One region of the Streptomyces sp. NPDC048825 genome, then DNA from elsewhere that is predicted to be linked to it. Evidence: riboswitches for the same ligand, from Rfam matches in the RefSeq annotation. Region 1 holds a riboswitch; each other region holds the start of a gene.
What was found. Region 1 has a riboswitch for cyclic di-AMP ahead of ACGFNK_RS15825 (NlpC/P60 family protein). Riboswitches for the same ligand answer to the same signal wherever they lie in the genome.
Positions count from the first base shown of each region.

Region 2: it holds a riboswitch for cyclic di-AMP, as region 1 does, so the genes downstream of both, ACGFNK_RS25320 (M23 family metallopeptidase) here and ACGFNK_RS15825 (NlpC/P60 family protein) in region 1, are expected to answer to the same signal.
Region 3: it holds a riboswitch for cyclic di-AMP, as region 1 does, so the genes downstream of both, ACGFNK_RS37425 (peptidoglycan DD-metalloendopeptidase family protein) here and ACGFNK_RS15825 (NlpC/P60 family protein) in region 1, are expected to answer to the same signal.

Region 1 covers NZ_JBICUR010000005.1:402,423-409,560, forward strand. Annotated here, with positions in the region: gene ACGFNK_RS15820 (hypothetical protein) at 290-643, shown strand; gene ACGFNK_RS15825 (NlpC/P60 family protein) at 736-1,902, opposite strand; cyclic di-AMP (ydaO/yuaA leader) riboswitch at 1,910-2,082, opposite strand; gene pcrA (DNA helicase PcrA) at 2,355-4,847, shown strand; gene ACGFNK_RS15835 (M23 family metallopeptidase) at 4,882-6,447, opposite strand; gene ACGFNK_RS15840 (esterase/lipase family protein) at 6,690-7,138, opposite strand, start outside.
Region 2 covers NZ_JBICUR010000011.1:12,887-20,024, forward strand. Annotated here, with positions in the region: gene lhgO (L-2-hydroxyglutarate oxidase) at 1-944, shown strand, start outside; gene trmB (tRNA (guanosine(46)-N7)-methyltransferase TrmB) at 1,410-2,240, shown strand; gene ACGFNK_RS25315 (PrsW family intramembrane metalloprotease) at 2,322-3,656, shown strand; gene ACGFNK_RS25320 (M23 family metallopeptidase) at 3,725-4,747, opposite strand; cyclic di-AMP (ydaO/yuaA leader) riboswitch at 4,759-4,914, opposite strand; gene ACGFNK_RS25325 (PP2C family protein-serine/threonine phosphatase) at 5,199-6,296, opposite strand; tRNA gene ACGFNK_RS25330 (tRNA-Met) at 6,464-6,537, opposite strand; gene ACGFNK_RS25335 (TnsA-like heteromeric transposase endonuclease subunit) at 6,780-7,138, shown strand, end outside.
Region 3 covers NZ_JBICUR010000020.1:182,592-189,729, reverse strand. Annotated here, with positions in the region: gene ACGFNK_RS37430 (alpha-galactosidase) at 1-1,161, shown strand, start outside; cyclic di-AMP (ydaO/yuaA leader) riboswitch at 1,463-1,624, shown strand; gene ACGFNK_RS37425 (peptidoglycan DD-metalloendopeptidase family protein) at 1,629-2,555, shown strand; gene ACGFNK_RS37420 (DUF6250 domain-containing protein) at 2,789-3,511, shown strand; gene ACGFNK_RS37415 (SGNH/GDSL hydrolase family protein) at 3,634-4,419, shown strand; gene ACGFNK_RS37410 (TetR/AcrR family transcriptional regulator) at 4,938-5,555, opposite strand; gene ACGFNK_RS37405 (Glu/Leu/Phe/Val dehydrogenase dimerization domain-containing protein) at 5,597-6,787, opposite strand; gene ACGFNK_RS37400 (MBL fold metallo-hydrolase) at 7,103-7,138, shown strand, end outside.

The DNA of each region.
Region 1 (7,138 bases):
GGTCACCTGGGGAAGGACGCTAAACCTGAGCGTGCCGGCTCGGTAACGCCATGTACGGAACTGACGGGACTGAGCCGCGAGATGACCGTGTACGACCGTGATCCCGGCCTGACGGCGCCGAGTTGCCGCGAGGCGTTGACCGATGCAGCAGTCGTGGAGGACCGGGCGGTTCGGCGGTGCTATGGGGCCGTCAGTGTCCGTAGGCGTCCGTCAGGGCCTGTACGGGTTACGCCCAGCGGCGCGGGGTGGTGTGAGGCCGTGCACGAGCCCCCGGTTAGGCTCCGGCGTCATGGACGTACTCATCCATCTCTTCGTCGCCCTGCACATCATCGGTATCGCCGCACTCCTCGGCGGCTTCCTCACCCAGATGAAGGCGATGGGCGAGGGCACGGCCCGCTTCGGCCCCGCGATGCTCCACGGCGCGTTCACCATGCTCGTCACGGGCGTGATCCTGGTCGGCCTCAACCAGGCCGACGACCAGGCGGTCAACAACATCAAGATCGGCGTCAAGCTGGCGTTGCTGATCGTGATTCTGGGTCTCGTGTATGTGAAGCGGGACGAGGAGAAGGTGGACAAGGGCTTGTTCGGCCTGGTCGGCGGGCTGACCACCGCGAACATCTTCATCGCGGTGCTCTGGACCTGACGGCCTGAAGAGCCTCAAAAGCGGCCCCTTGAAGAGCCCCAAACGGGCTCACGCGCGCGTGCACCCCGAAAAGGGGCCCACGCGCGCGTGCCTCACGCCGGACGGACCACGCTGTGGATCGGCATGTAGTAGATCGACTCCTCGCGGACATACGCACCCGGCTTCGGGGCGTGGATCATCATGCCGTCGCCGAGGTAGAGGCCGACGTGGCTGATGTCGTCGTAGAAGAAGACGAGGTCGCCGGGCTGGGCGCTGGCGACCGAGACCTGGGTGCCCACCTTGACCTGGTCCCAGGTGGTGCGCGGGAGGGTGACGCCGGCGGCTTTCCAGGCGGCCTGGGTGAGGCCGGAGCAGTCGTAGGAGTCCGGTCCTGACGCGCCCCAGACGTACGGCTTGCCGGTCTGGGAACGGGCGAAGGCGATCGCCTTCTCGCCCTTGGCGGTCGTGGTGCCCGCGGAGGTGCCCGTGCCGGTCGAGGTCCCCACGTCGGTGGAGGGCGTGGGAGTCGGCTGGGCCTGCTGCTGCTGCTGCTGCTGTTGGCGGCGCAGCTCCTCCGCGGCCTGTTGCTGCCGCGCCAGCTCCTCCGCCTTGCGCTGGGCCTCCTCGCGCTTCTCCCGCTCGATCGCCGCGAGCCGCGCCTTTTCCTCGGTGGTCAGCTGCGAGAGCAACTGGCGCGCCTCGGCGAGCTTCCGCTGAACGTCCGCCTTGGACGACTTCAGGGTGTTCTCGGTCTTGGTGAGCGCCTGAAGGCTCTCAGAGGCCTCCTGACGCTTCTGCGTCATCTCGGACTGCTGCGTCGCATAGTCATCGACGGCCTGCTGCTGGCGGCTGGTCAGCCGGTCCATCAGCTGGTTCTGGTCGAAGTAGTCCTGCGGGTTGTCCGCGAGCAGCAGGGACGCGGTGTCAGGGGCGGCGGCGCCCGTACGGTACTGCGCGGCGGCGAACGTACCGAGCTCCTCACGCGCTTCGTTGAGCTTCTGCGTGCGGGAGGCCACGTCGTCAAGGAGGTTGTCGACCTTCTTGCGCTGCTTGCCGGTCTTCTCCTTGGCACCGTTGTACTTCTCGGTCGCCGTCTCCGCCTGCTGGTAGAGGTCGTCGACCTTCTTCTGGACTTCGTCGAGGCTGGGCTTCGGCTCCGCCGAGGGCGAAGCGTTCGCCGTCTGCGACAAGAGGGCCACCGAGGTGAGAGCGGCGGTGGCGAGGGCAGGGGTCCGTATGCCCATGGGACTGGACGACCGCGCTTTGCGGTGTGGCGCCACGAAGGCGACTCCTTCCGTGCTCCGCCTACCGAGTTAGCTGTCGGGTTCGGGCGTGTGCTTCGGAAGGTTTGCCCTACGGTCTTTGTCCCCTGAGGGAGTTGGACCGATTCACCCCAAGGTCGGTGGGTCCCCGGCTCCGGGTGGCCCGCAAGGGCGTACCGGACTCGGCGGGAGCCGCACGGCCCGGCGACGTTCGCCGGTGGGGGTCGAGCGGCCCACTGCGAAAGCTAACCAACTCGTGTGGCTCCTGTGAAGGTTGATGTGCGAATTGTCCGATACGTTTTCGTGACCTTAGCCTCAGGCGCCATGATCCGTCGCCGACCGTGACAGGACGGTCCTGGAGAGTGAGAGGATTCCTGGCAGGCTCGTACCGGCAGAGCCTTCAGGGTTTTGAGCGCAGCTTTTCAGGGCGGCCGCGAGGTGTCAGTGGGGGAGCCTAGACTCGGAGAGCGATGAGCAGCCTCTTTGATGACAGCTTCCTGGCGGACCTCAAACCCTCGCGGGACCACGAGGAAGAGCCCCCGCCGCAGCCCGAGGACGAGCACGTACCGGAGCAGGTTCCGGACGATCTGTTCGGCGGGAAGTTCGACGTGCCGCCGGACCGGGAGGCCTACTACCGCGATGGTGCCCCCCGTCCCCATGTGGACGCGGCCGCGCTTCTGGAGGGGCTGAACGACAACCAGCGCGCGGCGGTCGTGCACTCCGGCTCCCCCCTGCTCATCGTGGCCGGCGCCGGGTCCGGCAAGACCCGTGTGCTCACGCACCGGATCGCGTACCTGCTCGGCGAGCGGAAGGTGCACCCGGGCCAGATCCTCGCGATCACGTTCACCAACAAGGCCGCGGGCGAGATGAAGGAGCGCGTCGAGCACCTCGTCGGCCCGCGTGCGAACGCGATGTGGGTGATGACTTTCCACAGCGCGTGCGTACGGATCCTGCGGCGGGAGTCGAAGAGGCTCGGCTTCACGTCCTCGTTCTCGATCTACGACGCCGCCGACAGCAAGCGCCTCATGGCCTTGGTCTGCCGCGACCTGGACCTCGACCCGAAGCGCTTCCCGCCCAAGTCCTTCAGCGCCAAGATCTCGAACCTCAAGAACGAGCTGATCGACGAAGAGGACTTCGCGGCACAGGCCTCCGACGGCTTCGAGAAGACCCTCGCCCAGGCGTACGCGCTCTACCAGTCGCGACTGCGCGAGGCGAACGCCCTCGACTTCGACGACCTGATCATGACGACGGTCAACCTCCTGCGTGCCTTCCCGGACGTCGCCGAGCACTACCGCCGCCGCTTCCGCCACGTCCTCGTGGACGAGTACCAGGACACGAACCACGCCCAGTACGCCCTCGTACGGGAACTCGTCGGCACCTCCGAGCACCCCGTGGACGTACCCCCGAGCGAGCACGACGTGCCGCCCGCCGAGCTGTGCGTCGTCGGTGACGCCGACCAGTCCATCTACGCCTTCCGCGGCGCGACCATCCGCAACATCCTCCAGTTCGAGGAGGACTACCCGGACGCGACGACGATCCTCCTGGAGCAGAACTACCGCTCCACACAGACGATCCTGAGCGCGGCGAACGCGGTCATCGAGCGCAACGAAAGCCGCCGCCCCAAGAACCTGTGGACCAACGCGGGCGCGGGCGCGCGCATCACCGGCTACGTCGCCGACACGGAGCACGACGAGGCGCAGTTCGTCGCCGACGAGATCGACCGGCTGACGGACGCCGGTGAGGCGAAGGCGGGCGATGTCGCCGTCTTCTACCGTACGAACGCCCAGTCCCGTGTCTTCGAAGAGGTCTTCATCCGCGTCGGCCTGCCCTACAAGGTCGTCGGCGGCGTCCGCTTCTACGAACGCAAGGAAGTCCGGGACGTCCTCGCGTACCTGAGGGTTCTCGCCAATCCGGAGGACTCCGTACCGCTGAGGCGGATTCTCAACGTCCCCAAGCGGGGCATCGGTGACCGGGCCGAGGCGATGATCGACGCACTCGCCTCGCGGGAGACGATCAGCTTCTCCCAGGCGCTGCGCCGCGTCGACGAGGCGTACGGCATGGCGGCCCGCTCCACGAACGCCGTCAAGCGGTTCAACACGCTGATGGAGGAGCTGCGGACCATCGTCGAGTCGGGCGCGGGCCCGGCCACGGTTTTGGAGGCCGTGCTCGAACGCACCGGCTATCTGGCCGAGTTGCAGGCCTCCACGGACCCGCAGGACGAGACCCGCATCGAGAACCTCCAGGAACTCGCCGCCGTGGCCCTGGAATTCGAGCAGGACGCCGGTGAGGGCGAGGCTGCGGGCGGGCTGTCGGACTTCCTGGAGCGGGTCGCGCTCGTCGCCGACTCCGACCAGATCCCGGACGAGGAGGAGGACGGCTCCGGCGTCATAACGCTCATGACCCTCCACACCGCCAAGGGCCTCGAATTCCCCGTGGTGTTCCTGACCGGCATGGAGGACGGCGTCTTCCCGCACATGCGCTCTCTCGGCCAGACCAAGGAGCTGGAGGAGGAGCGGCGGCTCGCCTACGTCGGCATCACACGCGCGCGGGAGCGGCTGTATCTGACGCGGTCCTCGATGCGGAGTGCCTGGGGGCAGCCCTCGTACAACCCGCCGTCCCGCTTCCTGGAGGAGATCCCGGACACCCATCTGGAGTGGAAGCGGACGGGGTCCATGGGAGCGGTGGCCTCCGGCCCCGCGGCGGGCGTGGCGGCCTCCCTGTCCTCCTCCCGCTCGCGCTCGGCGGCCTCGGGCGCCTCCGGCTTCGCCACGCGGCGGGGCGGTGCCACGGAGAAGCCGGTGGTGTCGCTGGCCGTGGGGGACCGGGTCACACACGACCAGTTCGGGCTCGGCACGGTGGTCGGCGTGAAGGGCGCGGGGTCGAACGCGGAGGCGACGATCGACTTCGGGGACACAAAGCCGAAGCGGCTGCTGCTGCGGTACGCGCCGGTGGAGAAGCTGTAGCCCTGCCGGGCTCGGTGGCCGCGCGGCGGGGCGGTTACGTCGGGTTGAGGCCGTGGCTGCGGAGCCACGACAGGGGGTCGATCGCGTCGCCGCCGCCAGGGCGAACCTCGAAGTGGAGGTGCGGGCCCGTCGAGTTGCCGGAGTTGCCGGAGAACGCGATCGGATCGCCTGCCTTCACCTCGGTCCCGGAAGCGACCTTGTAGGTGGAGAGGTGGCAGTACCACAACTCCGTACCGTCCTTCGCGGTCACGATCACCATGTTCCCGTACGCGCTGTTCCACTGCGTACGGACGACGCCGTCGGCCGCTGCCATCACTGTCGTGCCATACGAGACGGGAAAATCGATGCCCGTGTGCACGGACATCCAGTTGATGCCGGACTGGCCGTAGTAGGCGCTGAGCCCCTTCTGCTCGACCGGCAGCGCGAACTTCGGACGCAGCCGCTCCTTGCGCGCCGCCTCCGCCGCCGCCCGCTTCTTCTCGGCCACCTGCTGGGCCTTGAGATCGATCCGCTCCTGCGTACGGCTCGCCCGGTCGGCGAAGTCGTCCGCGTCCGCGGTCAGGCTCTCGAGCTGGGTGTCGAGCTTGTTGTTGGCGGTCGCCGGCTGCACAGCCGTCGTGCCGGTCGCGGCCGTCGTCTCATTGCCTTCGTTCCCGTTCCCGCTGCCCACGGATGCCGCCGCGATCCCGGCCACACCCATCACGCACGCGGACGGCACGGCGACGGTGAGCAGAGCGGAACGCTTGGGAGGGGTACGGCGGCGGGAGCGGGAGGCTGCGCGGGACCCCGGGCGGGGGGCCGGCAGGACGGCGGTGGCGTCCGGGGCGAGCTCTTCGGGGCCGTCGAGGAGAGGGGCTTCGTCGTGGCTGCCGGCGCTGATACCGGTGCCGGCGTCCGGATCCAGGTCGCCGGAGGGGGAAAACTCGTCTTCTATGGCGGCCTGTTGTTCGTATGTGACCGGCTCGAAGATCGCTGTGGCCGATTGATCGTACGGCTCATGCGGCTCGTGTTGGTCGTACGACTCGTGCTGTTCGCCGCCGTCGGAGTTCCATGCCGTGGCGTCGTACGCACCCGAGTCGAAGGTCTGCGTGTTCCACTGCTGAGGCTGGCCGAACGGTTCGGCCTGCAGCCAGGCGTTCGCGTCCCACTGACCGCTGATGTCGGGGCCTGTGGACTGCGCAGGGATCCCGACGAGCGGCTGGTGACCGGAGGTGTCCGTCCACAGGCCGGTCGCGTCATGGCCGCCGGTGTCGTACGCGGCGTGATGCTGGGCCGCGTAAGGGTCGTAGTTCAGCGTCTGGTGACTGCCGGTGGACGTGTACGAACCCGTAGCGCCGCTGCCCGGCATGTCGCCGAAGAGGGGATCGGTCTCGAAACTCGTCGTGGCCTCGAAGGGAGGCGCCGCGCAGGCGCCCGGTGTGCCGTATGTGACGTAGATGCCGGTGGGCGCCGCGTCAAATCCGGTGGCGGTGTAGGCGTCGTACGTGGTGAAGTCGTCGTACTGGACCCCGTGCTCGCCATGCGACGCGAAGTGCGTCGAGGCAGCTTCGGGAGCCGCGGCCGGGGGCGGCACGGTCCCCGACGGGTGACGGTCGTTCACCAACTTCTCTTTCGCCTCGACGACAGGGGCGCTGGCAGAGCAGTGCGGTGACTGTACCCGGCTGTTGACGGGCGCGACAATCTTCGGCCGTCATCCCCCGCTCGGGAAACGGGCATTCGGCCGCCTTTCGGCGGACTGCGGGTGCGACTTTGGCCTTTCGTTCGATGAACGTTCGAGGGCGCGGGGGTGTTCCCAGCTGTTCGGCGTTCGATGTCCGGCCGGTGTGCGGGGCCTGTTGTGACTTACGCCACGGTCAGTCCGCCGGTGCGTGCGGCGGCAGGGGCTCCCGCGGTCTCCTCGAGGTCGAGCGCCTGCCGTATGCCGGCTGCTACCGCCGGGTGCACGGGCAGGGCGAGGTGGCCTATCCCGCTCACCCGTACGTTCTGCGCGAGCAGGTCCGGGTGCTCGACGCAGGCCGTCTCCAACGGGTCCATCAACTGGTCGAGATCGCTCCAGAAACTCACAAACCGGGTCCGGCAGGCCGGTGCGGGCCCGCGCAGTTCCTCGAGCACGGTGGAGCCGGGCCGCATCTGCCGCACGATCGGATGCGCGTTCATCAGCGGTGCCACGCGCGTGCCCGAGTGCGGTGTGCCCAAGGTCACAAGCGTCCGTACGCGTACGTCGCCGCCCAGACGCTGCACGTAATAGCGCGCGATCAGTCCGCCGAGGCTGTGGCCGACGATGTCCACCT
Region 2 (7,138 bases), on a different contig from region 1:
GGATCGCGCATGCCGTTACGGGGAAGCTGATCGTCGCCACGGAGCGGGACGAGTTGCCGCGGCTGCATGCGCTGGTGCAGCGGGGGCGGGAGAACGGCATTCCGGTACGGGAGCTGGGGGCGTCCCAGATCGCCGAGTACGAGCCGGAGGTTCAGGGGCTTGCCGCCATTCATGTCGCCACGACCGGTGTCTGCGACTTCGTGGGCGTCGCTCGGCAGCTCGCGGACGCCTCGGGGGCGCAGATTCGGTACGGGGCGGAGGTCACGTACATCGACCGGCGGCCCGATCTCGGGGTCGCTGTTCGTACGGGAGATGGAGACGTCGTACGCGCGCGTGTGCTGGTCAACTGTGCGGGGCTGCACTGTGACGAGATCGCTCGCCTTGCAGGGGACGAGCCCAGGATGCGGATCGTGCCGTTCCGGGGGGAGTACTACTCGCTGGCGCGGCCCTGGCTGGTGAAGGGGCTGGTGTATCCGGTGCCGGATCCCGCGTTTCCGTTCCTCGGGGTGCATCTCACGCGCGGGATCGACGGGGGCGTTCACATCGGGCCGAACGCTGTGCCGGCGTTGGCCCGTGAGGGGTATGACTGGCGGACCGTGCGGGCTCGGGAGCTGGGGGCGACGCTTGCCTGGCCCGGAGCCTGGCGGATAGCTCGGCGGCACTGGCGGTATGGCGGGGGTGAGCTGCGGCGGTCTTTGTCCAAGGCGGCGTTTGCCGGGGCTGTGCGGCGCTTGTTGCCGGCGGTTACTCAGGATGACCTGGTTCCGGCTTCTGCGGGCGTTCGCGCCCAGGCGGTCCTTCGGGACGGCACGTTGGTGGACGACTTCCTTCTGCGGGAAGGGCCGCGCACGGTGCATGTGCTGAACGCGCCGTCCCCTGCGGCTACCGCTTCGCTTCCGATTGGGCGTGAGGTGGGGCGGAGGGTTCTGGAGGCGTTGGGGTGACCGCGGGGGTTTCTTTCCCCAGCCCCGCCCCTTCCCGAAACTGGGGCTGCGCCCCAGGCCCCCCGCAAGGGGGTGGGGGTGACAGGTCGTGTCGCGGCTACGGGTGCGTCGTGGCTGGTCGCGCAGTTCCCCGCGCCCCTGAAAAGCAAAAGCCTGCGGCTCCACTCGCCCCAGCCACAACGTGCCCGCACCCTCCCACCGGCGGGAGGGGACGTGGGCCGGTGCGTCGTATGCCCGTCGCGTAGGTTCTGTCTCAGACCACCTGCGCCCTGTGTCAGACGAAGGGCCGTATGCCCACCCTGCGACGGGCTGACGCACCGGCCCACGGCCCCGACCCACCACCCACCCAAGGGGCGCGGGGCTGTGACATCAGCGGCTCCGCCGCGGGGCGCGACCAGCCACAACGCACCCGCACCCGAAAACGAACCCACCCGCCCAACCGCCGGAGGCAACCCGCTCCGTAAAATGAACCGCACTGTGTCTGAGCGCCAAAACACCGAAGAACCCCGCCGTCCCCACCCCCGCGCCAAAGGCGAACCCCGCTTCCCCGACGGCCCCCGCGCCGACCCCGCAGGGTCCCACTTCGAGCGGCGGATCCGTAGCTTTCAGCCGCGGCGGAGTCGGGTCACGCATGGGCAGGCCGACGCCTTGCAACGGCTCTGGCCAAAGTGGGGGCTTGATATCGATGGCCGGCGGAAGATCGACCTCACCGACCTGTTCGGGAACGACAAGCCCGTCGTGCTGGAGATCGGGTTCGGGATGGGCGAGGCCACCGCTCAGATGGCCGCCGAGGATCCCGCCACCAACATTCTCGCCGTCGACGTGCACACCCCTGGCCAGGGGAATCTGCTCAATCTCGCGGACCGACACGGGCTGTCCAACATCCGGGTCGCGAACGGCGACGCGATCATCCTGCTCAGGGAGATGCTCCAGCCGGACTCCCTGAGCGGACTGCGCGTGTACTTCCCGGACCCCTGGCCCAAGAAGCGCCACCACAAGCGCCGCCTGATCCAGCCGGACTTCCTCACACTCGCCGCGTCCCGCCTCAAGCCCGGCGCGCTGCTGCACTGCGCCACGGACTGGGAGCCGTACGCCGAGGTGATGCTCGAAGTCCTCACCGCGCACCCGGACTTCGAGAACAGCCGGCCGGGCGGCGGTTTCGCGCCCCGTCCGGACTTCCGCCCGCTGACCCGTTTCGAGAGCCAGGGCCTGGACAAGGGACATGTGGTGCACGACCTGCTGTTCCACCGCGTGCCGCGCAGCACCCCGCACGACGCCCCACCCAGAACCCCATAAAGCCCGTCCGAATCCAGCGAACCCAGCGGAGCGCAAACGTACCGTCGCAAGCCCAGCCCCTCCCTGGTTAGGGTCGATGTTGTGGCCACCAGTCCCCCGTATCCGGCGTACCCGGCGTACCCACCACCTCCCGGCACCCACGCCGGAGGCACCCGGCGGCATACACACTGGTGGCGCCGCAGGTGGGTGCGCTACGGCGCGCTGATCACCCTGCTCGCCCTCTCCGGTCTCGTCATCCTGGCCCTGGTCCGCGAACAGACCGGCACCGAGGGCTTTTTGGTGGGCCTTGGCCTTGCCGTGCTGCCCGTCCCGCTGCTGATCGCCGCGTTCCGCTGGCTGGACCGGGTCGAGCCGGGGCCCTGGCGGAACCTGACGTTCGCGTTCGCCTGGGGCGCCTGCGCGGCGGCGCTGATAGCGATCGTCGCGAACAGTTTCGCGACGCGTTGGATAGCCACGGCCACCGCGGACCCGTCGAGCGCCGACACGATCGGCGCGACGGTCATAGCGCCCGTCGTGGAGGAGAGCGCGAAGGCCGCCGCCGTCTTACTTGTCTTCCTGTTCCGCAGACGGGACTTCACCGGGATCGTCGACGGCGTGGTGATAGCCGGGCTCACCGCGACCGGCTTCGCGTTCACCGAGAACATCCTCTACCTCGGCACCGCCTTCGGCACCGACCAGCTCAGCGGCGGGGACGGTATCGCCTCCGTCACCGCCGCCACCTTCTTCGTACGCGTGATCATGTCGCCCTTCGCGCACCCGCTGTTCACCGTGCTCACCGGCATCGGCTTCGGCATCGCGGCGCTCTCGGCGGACCGCCAGCACATACGACGCGTACTGCTGCCCTTCGCGGGCCTGCTGCTGGCGATGGGCATGCACGCCCTCTGGAACGGCTCGTCGACCTTCGGCACATACGGCTTTTTCGCGGTGTACGCGGCGTTCATGGTGCCCGCGTTCGGCCTGCTGACCTGGCTGGTCATCTGGACGCGGCAGCGTGAGCTCGGTACGGTGCGCGCCGAGCTGCCCGCATACGCCATGGCGGGCTGGCTGACCGTTCCCGAGCCGTTCGTGCTCGGCTCGATGAAGGCGCGGCGACTGGCCCGCGAGTACGCCACGTATCACGGCGGGCGCCCGGCGGGGCGGGCGGTTGCGGAGTACGAGGCCTACGCGACGTCCCTCGCGTTCCTGCGCCACCGGGGGCGCCGCGGCCGTGCGGGCGCCGATTTCGTCGTACGGGAACGGGAGTTGCTCCACGAGCTGTGGGCCCGCCGCGAGCTGGCCCGTCCCGCACTGGCGTACGCGGCCCGGTCCACGGCACCACTCCCGGTGCCGCCACCGTGGCCTGCGTACGGGAACGCCTACGGGCAGGCGTCGCCCTTCCCGGCGTATGACCCGGCCTACAACCCCTACCGGAACTAGGCGAAAAGCAGGACGCCATCCGCTTCTCGTCCGAAAAGCGGATGGCGTCGAAGAGCTGACCTACGGGTTTACGGGTTGAGCCCCTTGCTCCGCAGCCAGGCCATCGGGTCGATTCCGTCGCCGCCCGACGTCTTGACCTCCATGTGGAGGTGCGCCCCGGTGACGTTGCCGGTCGCGCCTACGCGGCCGATGACCTCGCCCGTGCTGACCTTCTGGCCGACGCTGACGCTGATCGAGGACTGGTGGGCGTACCAGATCTCCGTGCCGTCGTCGAGCTTGAGCTTCGTGAGGTAGCCGTACGAGCCGTTCCAGCCGGCCTCGGTGATGGTGCCGCTGTGGACCGCCTTGAGCGGCGTACCCGACGGGGCGGCGAAGTCCAGGCCGGTGTGGCTCCCGGAGGACCACAGGGCGCCGGACTGACCGAAGGTCGAGGTGATGGTGTACGAGGACGTCGGCAGCGCGAAGCTCCTGGCGAGCTCGGCGAGGCGCTCCGCCTCGGCCTTCTGCCGGGCCTCCTCCGCCGCCTTCTCCTTGGCTGCCTCGGCCTTGGCCCGGGCAGCTTCCCGCTCCTTGGCGGCCTGCTCGGCGGCCTTCTTGGCGGCGGCGGTCGCCGCGGCCTGCCTGGCCTCGCGGTCCACCTGGTCCTGCTGCCGCTCGGCCTGCAGGATGATGCGGGCGCGCAGGGCCTCGCCGGCGTCGGAGTTGCCCTGCTCGGCGTCCGCCGTGGTCAGACCGGCCTGGGTGAGCGGTGTCGCGGAGCCGGCCTCTTCCTCTTCCTCGGGGTCGTCCGAGATCAGGGGAAGGTCGGGCAGGGTGATGGAGACCGGCGGCTTGCCGGTCTGCGCGCTGGCCATGCCGCCCGCGCTGACGGCAGCTATGACTCCGACGCCCAGAACCGTGGAGCTGCGCGCAAGGCCTCCGCCGCGCTGCTTGCCGACGCGGTGCCTGCCGCGAACGGGCTTGAGGGAATCCTCGGTGGGGTTCCACTCCTCCCAGGTCTCCTCGTCCTGGCGTTTGCCGTAGCCGAATGAGTCGGGCTGCTGCTCACTCGGCGCGAACGAAGTCTGGGGGGCAGGCCGGTTGGACGCCACGTAGGCGCACTCCTTTCCTTCCTTGTCGCCTACCGGGTTAGCTGACGGGTTCGGAGCAGGAAGGTCTCCTACGCGCGTCGCTCACGGTGTCTCCACCGGGAACGACGCCCGATTCACCCCAAGTGGTGGTTCCCCGGTTCCCTTGCGGGATTCGGCGCGTGCGCACGGAGCCGACTCTTGTGACGGCTGGGACGACCGCGCTGCGTTATCGAACGTTAATAGAGGCAGGCACCGGATTCCAAGCTGTTCCGGAGATTCGTTGGCGGTCTTGGCCTGGACTTTCAGGTCATGAGCGGGATGAATCGGGCGAGTTGATCCTGACTCGCGGGTAATTCACTGCTGTGACTTCTGTTGACAATGTTTCAGTTGCTAACCGGAGTGGGTTGGTCCGACTACTACCGGTGATATTGACCCCGCAGGCATCAGACCCGGGGCGGTTCAAGAACCCGCCTCACGGCCTCCTGACCGCCAGCAGCGCCATGTCGTCCGTCGCGCCGCCGACTCCCGTGTGCCGGACGACCTCCTCCACGAGCGTGGCGAGCAGCGCCCGCGGTCCGTGGAAGGTCCGGCCCGCGAGGCACTGAGCCGGGTCGAAGAAGACGCCGTGCCGGTCCCGGGCCTCGGTCACCCCGTCCGTGTAGAAGAGCAGGGTGGCCCCGCCGGGGAACGGGACCTCCTGCGCCCGGTCGGGCCACGGGCCCAGTTCGCCCATCCCGAGCGGCAGTGCGGGGTCCTCGGACCGCAGCGTGTCCAGCGAGCCGTCCCGGTACAGCAGGAGCGGCCAAGGGTGACCACGGTGGACGAGGCGTACGACGGCGTCGGCGTGCGGGAGCTCGGCGAGTACGGCGGTGGTGAAGCCCTCGACCGCCTCGAGGCCGCCTCGCCGGGCGGCCTCGCGCACCAGCGCCCGCTCCAGCCGCTGCGCCACCGCCTCCAGGGTCGCCTCCTGCTCGGCGGCCTCCCGGAAGGCCCCGATGAGCACGGCAACGGCCGCCACCGCGCCCATGCCCTTCCCCCGTACGTCGCCGACGACGAGCCGTACGCCGTGCGGGGTGTCCTGCACGGCGTACAGGTCGCCCCCGATGAACGCGTCCGCCTGCGCCGCCTCGTACCGCGCCGCGATGTCGAGCCCGCCGATCCGTTCGGCCGGTTCGGGCAGTACGGCGCGCTGGGCCGCCTCCGCGATCTCGCGAGCGGAGGCGAGACGTTGGTCACTGCGGCGTACGAGGCGGTTGATGGCGAGGGCCAGCACGGCGACCGCCGTCGCGGTGGCGACCTCGGTGGCCGAGCCCACGTCGAAGGGCCCTCTGATGTGCAGCAGGGACAGGGCGGCGACGGCCACGAGTCCGGTACGCAGCGTGTTGCCGAACGTGGAGAGGGGCGCGGCGACGAGCGGGGCGACCGTGAAGAAGGGCACCGCGGTGAAGGGGGGCGGGGTGAGGAAGTCGTAGCAGACGCCCGCGATGATCAGCAGCACAGGGAGCGCACGGACGAGAGTCCGGAGGTCAGCGATCCTCCGCCCACCAGTCTCCACTTCTCCGGGCCCCACCACTGCTCTCCCGCCCTTCACCGCGCTCGGTCACAGGTTTCCCGGCGGGTGGTCGGGGGGCGACCTGTGCGGGCCGAGTGGGTGAGCGGGCCATGGGGGACAGGACCGTCGGGAACCCGGAAAGCACTCAGGGCCGGAACCCGTAGGTTCCGGCCCTGAGTGTTCAGTAGCGGGGACAGGATTTGAACCTGCGACCTCTGGGTTATGAGCCCAGCGAGCTACCGAGCTGCTCCACCCCGCGTCGGTAAGACCAGTGTACGCCATCCGCGGGACGCTCAGCACACGCGTTTTCGCCGCCTGCTGTAGGTTCCGGGTCCGCGTTAGCAGTGTCGGTCGATCTCTAGCAGTCGGCTAGCAATCTTCCGACGCGCGTTAGCAACGCCTGTGGTCGGTGGTGGTCAGTCCCGGGAACTTCTCGGTCATCCGGCCTCTTGGTCCTGGGCGGCTTCCTACGGTCAGCTCATGGTTACCAAGCGTACAAGCGTGAGGGCTGGCAGTCAGGAGTCTGCGACGGCTTCGATCCGGTACGAGGACGACTCGGTCTGCAGCGTGGAGTTCAGCCAGCTGCGCCGGGGCAGTTTCGACGGGTCCGTGCCGTGGCGGCGGGTCAGGTCGGCGAAGGGGCACAAGCATCATCCCGGGGAGTACGCGTCGGCTACGACGCGTGGGCTGGTGGTCTATGAGAGCCGTCTGGAGCTGGCTCGGCTGCTGCTGGCGGACTTCGACCCGCAGGTGGTCGGGATTTTCGCCCAGCCGTGCCGTCTGCGGGCGCGGGTGGGTGGTCGGTGGCGGCTGCACGTGCCGGACTTCCTGCTGGTGCTGGGGGACGGCAACGTGCGCGT
Region 3 (7,138 bases), on a different contig from region 1:
GCCACGGAGTTCGACATCTCCGAGGAGCAGCAGCGCGCGCTCGCCCGGCGGGCCGCGGCGATGGGCGTGGAGCTCTTCGTGGTCGACGACGGCTGGTTCGGGAAACGGACCAGCGACCGGGCCGGGCTCGGGGACTGGACGCCCAACCCCGACCGCTTCCCGGCCGGGCTCAAGCCGCTGGCGGACGACGTGCACGCCCTCGGGATGCAGTTCGGGATCTGGGTCGAGCCGGAAATGGTCAATGCGGACAGCGAGTTGTATCGGGCGCATCCCGACTGGATTCAGTATCAACCAGGACGAAAGAAGACAGAACTCCGCAATCAGCTCGTACTGAACCTCGCGCGCGAAGACGTCCAGGAGTATCTGTGGGAGCAGCTTCACGGGCTGCTCTCCAGCGCCCCGATCGACTATGTGAAGTGGGACTTCAACCGCTGCTTCACGGACGCCGGCTGGCCCGGCGAGGCGTATCCGCAGCGGCTCTGGGTCGACCATGTGCACGCCCTGTACGCCCTGTTGGACCGGCTGCGGGCCGCGCACCCCGGTGTCGCCTTCGAGTCCTGCTCCGGCGGTGGCGGCCGGATCGACCTCGGCGTCATGGCGCGTACGGACCAGGTGTGGACCTCGGACAACACCGATCCGCTCGACCGGCTCGCCATCCAGCACGGCTTCAGCCAGATCCATCCGGCGCGGGCCATGGCCGCCTGGGTCACCGACAGCCCGAACAATCAGCTCAACGGACGCGTGAGTTCGCTGCGCTTCCGCTTTGTGAGCTCCATGGCCGGAGTGCTCGGGGTCGGTGGCGACCTGACCGAGTGGAGTGACGAGGAGCTCGCCGAGGCGCGGGACTGGGTGGCGCTCTACAAGGAGATCCGGCCCCTCGTGCAGCGTGGCGACCTCTACCGGCTGCGGGCCCCGCAGGGCGGGCTGAGTGCCGTGCAGTACGTCCATGAGGGCCAGGCCGTCGTGCTTGCCTGGCTCCAGGCTCAGCACTACGGCGAGCCCGTGGCGCCCGTACGGCTGCGGGGACTCGACCCGGCTGCGACGTACGAATGCCTCGAAACGGGCGAAGTGCACAGAGGTGCGGTGTTGTTGCATCACGGACTGCGGACCGGCTTGCGCGGCGACCTCGATGCGGCAGTTTTCCGGCTGCGTCGCATCTGAGGGTTGTGTCCGTATTGGAGTGCGTTCATTCCAACTCGCTCTTCAATAGGGACTCCTGAATCAGTGATGCGTGAGCAGCGTCATATTCGTGACGTTGTGCTGTCGTCATGTTCACGTAATTCAAGCGTGTTTACAGGGGATTTCGGGAAGGCGGGAGACGGGTGATTCACGGAGGGTGACGGCGATTTCGACCAAGGATCAAGAGAATGGGGCACATAGGAAACCCAAAGCTTGTCCCTGTGCGTCTTAGTCGCTTACGTTCACCACCAATCCGGGCGGACGCCTAATCCTGCCGCCGCCCGTAATCCGCACACCGATCCGTACACGGCAGGAGCGGGGGACCCACAGGTACAACGCCTGCTCCGGTCTCCGGAACAGGCTTGGGGTAAAGCCGCGCGAAAGTGTGGCCGGGCATCTCCAGCTCGCACCCGACAGCTCACCTCGTAGGCGCCGGAGAGGAATTCGCCATGCCCGCGAAGGGTAAGCACCGCCGCCCGAAGTCCGCGCGTTTCACCCGCTCGATCGCCGTTGCCTCGACCGGTGGCGCCGCTCTCGCACTGCCTTTGCTGGGAGCAGCCGGAGCCCAGGCCGCTACTCCGCAGAGCTCGCCCGCGTCTGTTTCCAATAAGGCCGAATCCGTTTCCCAGAAGGCTGTTGAGTCCGCTCCGGTCGCCGCGCAGAAGAAGGCCGCGACCAGGACGTACGAAGTGAAGGCGGGCGATTCTCTCTCGAAGATCGCCGGCGAACAGAATTTCAGAGGTGGCTGGAAAAAGCTCTACCAGGACAACCGCCAGGTGGTCGGAAGTGACCCGGGGCTCATTCACCCGGGCCAGAAGCTGACGATCGGCAAGAAGGCCGCCGCGCCCTCCGGCGCCAACGAGGCCAAGGCTCCCAAGGCGGCCAAGGCTCCCAAGGTGGCCGAGGCCCCCCAGGCGTCCGCGAAGAAGGCGACGCCCGCCAAGGCCGCCGAGGCGCCCAGCAGTTCGAGCGGCTTCACCATGCCGGTCGAGGGCGCGACCGTCAGCACCCCGTACAGAATGTCGGGCGGCATGTGGTCCAGCGGCTACCACACCGGTGTCGACTTCGCCGCCGCGACCGGCACTTCGCTCAAGGCCGTGGGTGCGGGCACGGTCGTCTCCGCCGGCTGGGGCGGTGCTTACGGCAACCAGGTCGTCATCGAGCTCAGCGACGGCCACTATGCCCAGTACGCACACCTTTCGTCCCTTTCTGTCTCGCAGGGGCAGTCTGTGACCGCGGGTCAGCAGGTCGGCCTCTCCGGTGCGACCGGCAACGTCACCGGTCCGCATCTGCACTTCGAGATCCGCACCACGCCGGACTACGGCTCGGACGTGGACCCGCTGGCGTTCCTGCGCTCGCAAGGCGTCTCCGTCTGACGTCACCAGCGCAGTGCCGCGAGCGGAGCGCGTCTCCCTCTCGCGCCGAAGGCCGGACCCCTGATCCCCGGGTTCCGGCCTTCGGCTTGTTCCGGGGGTCGACAGGGATGGCGGCTGACGGTCAAGATCTGCGGGTAAGCGCTTTCTGTCTGCTTGTGGGATCAGCACAGGTGTCAGATCAGCACGACGTGAGATCGGCACGACCCGTCGTACGCCAGCCAAGGAGACGCTTCATGACGACCCGTAGAGCCTTCGAAGCCCTGGCCGCCGGTGCCGCCCTCGGCCCTGCGCACACTGCGAGCGCGCACGCCGCGAGCGGGTCGGCGCACCTTCGCCGAGGACGGCTCATCGCTCGTGACGGCTTCCGGCACGGACTGGGGCAGTGGGCAACGGAGTTGCAGGACGGTGGCAGTGTCACCGCGTCCCGTGGGGTCATGGAGATCGATGTGCCGGGCGGCGCCACGGTCTGGTTCAAGCGGAAGCTCGTGGGACCGTACGTCGTCGAGTACACGGCCACACCGGTCTCCGCGGGAGGTGTCAACGACCGGGTGTCGGACCTCAACAACTTCTGGAACGCCGTCGACGTCCGCTCCCCGGACGACCTCTTCGCCACCGAACGCGGCGGCGCCCTCGACGAGTACGACTACCTCAAGACGTACTACTCGGGCTACGGCGCGAACTACAACACGACCACGCGGCTGCGACGTTACGTGGGTCAGGCCGGCGTCCGGCCGCTGATCTACGACTACACCGAGCCCCTGCTCGTGGCGAACCGCCCCCACCGCGTCCGGATCGTCTCGCACGGCTCGACCGTCCAGTGGTGGAACAACGGGCGGCTCGTCTTCGACTACGCCGACCCGGAGCCGTACACGAGCGGGCACTTCGCGTTCCGGACCGTGTGGAGCCATTTCCGGATCGCGGACTTCCGGGTGTGGGAGCTGCGTATTCCGAGTTGACCGGGACTTTACGCGTGGCTTATCTCACCGTCCGTCAACCCTTTCCTACGGTCGCGTAGCTCACATCTCAAGGTGAATCATGGGTCGACGTGGCAGACGATTCGAAGGAACTCAGCAGATCAGTGATCGGGTCGTACGTGGCGGTGGGGGACAGCTTCACCGAGGGCGTCGGCGACCCCGGCCCCGACGGGGCGTTCGTCGGCTGGGCCGACCGGTTCGCGGTGCTGCTCGCCGACCGGCGGCCTGAGGGCGACTTCGGCTACACCAACCTCGCCGTCCGGGGGAAACTGCTCGACCAGATCGTCGAGGACCAGCTTTCGCGCGCGAAGGAGCTGGCGCCGGACCTGGTTTCCTTTTCCGCGGGCGGTAACGACATTCTTCGGCCCGGGACCGATCCCGACGAGGTCGCTTCTCGTTTTGAGCGTGCCGTTGCCGAACTCACTTCGGCTGTCGGCACGGTGCTTGTGACAACCGGCTTCGACACCCGTGGTGTGCCTGTGCTCAAGCACTTGCGCGGCAAGATCGCCACGTACAACGGGCATGTGCGGGCTATTGCCGATCGGTACGGGTGTCCTGTGCTCGACCTGTGGTCGTTGAAGACCATTCAGGATCGGCGGGCCTGGGACGGTGATCGGCTGCATCTCTCGCCGGAGGGGCACACCCGGGTTGCGCTCCGCGCCGGGCAGGTTCTTGGGCTGTCGGTGCCCGCGGATCCGGAGCAGCCGTGGCCGCCGTTGCCGCCGCGCGGCACGCTTGAGGTGCGGCGGGACGACATTCACTGGGCTCGGGAGTATTTGGTGCCGTGGATTGGGCGGCGGCTTCGGGGCGAGTCGTCGGGGGATCGGGTGGTGGCCAAGGGGAGTCTGTCGCCGGATGACATCAAGTTGCGGATGCGGTCTGCGGTTTGAGGGTTGATGTCCGGGGGTGGTGCGCTGGGGTTCGTTGTCGGGTGCGGACCTGTCGTGGCTGGTCGCGAAGTTCCCCAAGCCCGCCCCTTCCCGAAACCGGGGCTGCGCCCCAGGCCCCCCGCCAGGGGATGGGGTGACACGTCGTGTCGCGGCTGCCAGTCCGTCGTGGCTGGTCGCGCAGTTCCCCGCGCCCCTGAAAAGCGAAAGCCTGCGACTCCCGGCGCCCCAAGAGGATCCGCGCCCAGAAAAAGCCCGCACCCCCAACTTCCCGCAGCCTCCCACCGGCGGGAGGGGACGTGGGCCGGTGCGTCGTATGCCCGTCGCGTAGGTTCTGTCTCGGCCCACCCGCGCCTGTATCAGCAAAGGGCCGTATGCCCTGTTGGCGACGGGCTGACGCACCGGCCCACGGCCCCGACCCACCCACGCACCTCAGGGGCGCGGGGCTGTGACATTAGCGGCTCCGCCGCGGGGCGCGACCAGCCACCCACAAACCCGCAGTCGCCAACAAACCGAACCCACTACCCCCGTGGGCGCCCCTGCTCAACCGCCGGAGGCAGTTCGCGTGCCAGAGCCTCATCCGCCCACTGCTGCGTACGGGCTCGAGACACCGCGCCCTCATACGCCGTCATCTGGACAGCCAGACCGTCCAGAAGCGCGGTGAGGCGCAGAGCCGTATCCATGGGAGACGGGCACTCGAACTCACCGGCAGCCACGCCCTCCGCGATGACCTCGGTCAGCGCGGCCTTCCACTGGCGGTCGAGGTCTCGCGCGACGTCCCGTAGCGCGGGCTCGCGCAGGGACGCCGACCAGCCCTCGATCCACAGCCGCCACCCCTTGGCCTGGCCAGTCGGGGCGTACCAGCGGACGGCGGCCCGCAGTCGGCGCAGCGCCGTGGTGCGGCGAGCGAGGAGCTTGCGCAGATGCGCCAGGTCGCCCTCGGCCGCGTAGGTGAACGCGGCGGCGACCAGCTTCTCCTTCGTCGAGAAGTGATACAGCACCAGCGCGTTGCTCACCCCCAGCGCGGCGGCCACGTCGCCAATCCGTATCGCCGCGACGCCCCGCGCCTCGATCTGCTCAACCGCGGCCCGCAGCAGTTCCTCCCGCCGCTCCTGAACGCTCAACCGAACCCTGGCCACGCCCGCAACCCTACACACGAGGTCGGACAAGGCGGTCGGCGTCACCGATACCATCCGAACCGTTCGGAAATCAGCGGCAGCCGGTCCGCGACGATCGCGTGGGCAGCCGCCCGCGGTGTCATGCCGTCGGCCTCCGCGCGCGTGAGCATCTGGTCGATCAGGGCCCGCATGGAGCGTCGCGTGTACGCGAACGCCTCCTCCGCGTCGGCCCCTATGTCGCCGAACAGGGTCCACCACCACCAGGCGTTGGTCCCGGAGTTGACGACAACGTCCGGCAGGACGGTGACACCGCGCGCAGCGAGCAGTTCCTCCGCCTCGGGCAGAACGGGCATGTTCGCGGCCTCGACGATCCAACGGGCCTTGATCCGCGCCTGGTTGGCGGTGCCGATCGCGTACGAGACCGCCGCCGGCACCAGCACCTCCGCCTCGGCGGACAGCCAGGCGTCGCCCGGCAGTTCGAGGTCGGCCGGGCGCAGCACCGAGCGGTCGACGGTGCCGTACGTGTCCCGGGCGGCGAGCAGCGCCTCGACGTCGAGTCCCGCCGGATTGGCGATCGTGCCCTTCACGTCGGCAACGGCCACGACGCTGAGCCCCGCGCGCGTGAGGAACCGGGCCGTGGCCCCGCCCATGGTGCCCAGGCCCTGCACGGCGACGCGTGTGCCCGGGTACGCCACCCCGGCCCGGTCCAGGGCCGCGAACACCGACTCGGCGACTCCGCAGCCGCCGACCAGTTCGTCGAGCCCGATGCCGTCCACGTCGACCGCGAACGCGTCCGCCAGCCGCCGTCGGGCTGCAGCCTCGTCGTCGAGCAGTGGATACACGGCCTGAATCGACGACACGAGCCCCGCCTGCGCCGCGGCCCGGTCGACGAGGTCCTGGGTGAGGCCGAGGTCCTCGCCAGTGGTCCAGAAGCTCTCGATGTACGGGCGCATGGCGCGCAGATAGCGCACGAGCACCCCGTACGCCTCGGGGGCCTGGGGATCGCAGTCGATGCCGCCCTTCGCGCCGCCCAGCGGGACGTAGCGGCCGTCGGGGTTGTAGTGCAGTGCCTCCTTCATGGTCATGCCACGCGCGAGGCCGGCGACCTCGTCCAGCGTGCAGCCCGCCCGCATCCGCAGCCCGCCGCTGGAGACTCCGCGCACCAGCCGGTCCACGACCAGGTGCCCCTGGCGGCCGGTGACGTGGTCGGTCCAGGTGAGCGTCATCAGGGGACTGCTGTCCGGGGCGGTCATGGGGGTCTCCTCGGGAACGGGGATCGGGAGCCGGGAACAGGCAGCGGAGTCGGAGCGTTTGAGCAGCGTGGGACCGGGTGCCCCAGAGTGGGCCCGGTGCCGGTCGGGGCCTGTCATTGCTGAATAACCAGTCAGTATCGAAATGGTTGAACGGTTCTGTCAACGTGCTGAATGGATCTTCAGTACGGGGCCGACGTCGTACGTGGCGGCTTTCGCCGCGCCCGGCGCGGACACCGCCCTGTCATACGCCCGACCCGGCGCTGTCAGAGGCGGCGACCATAATGGAATGTCAGACCGACTCCACCTGGAGGTGCCGTGACCGGTTTCCGTCCCCTGAGCTCCGGGCTCCGT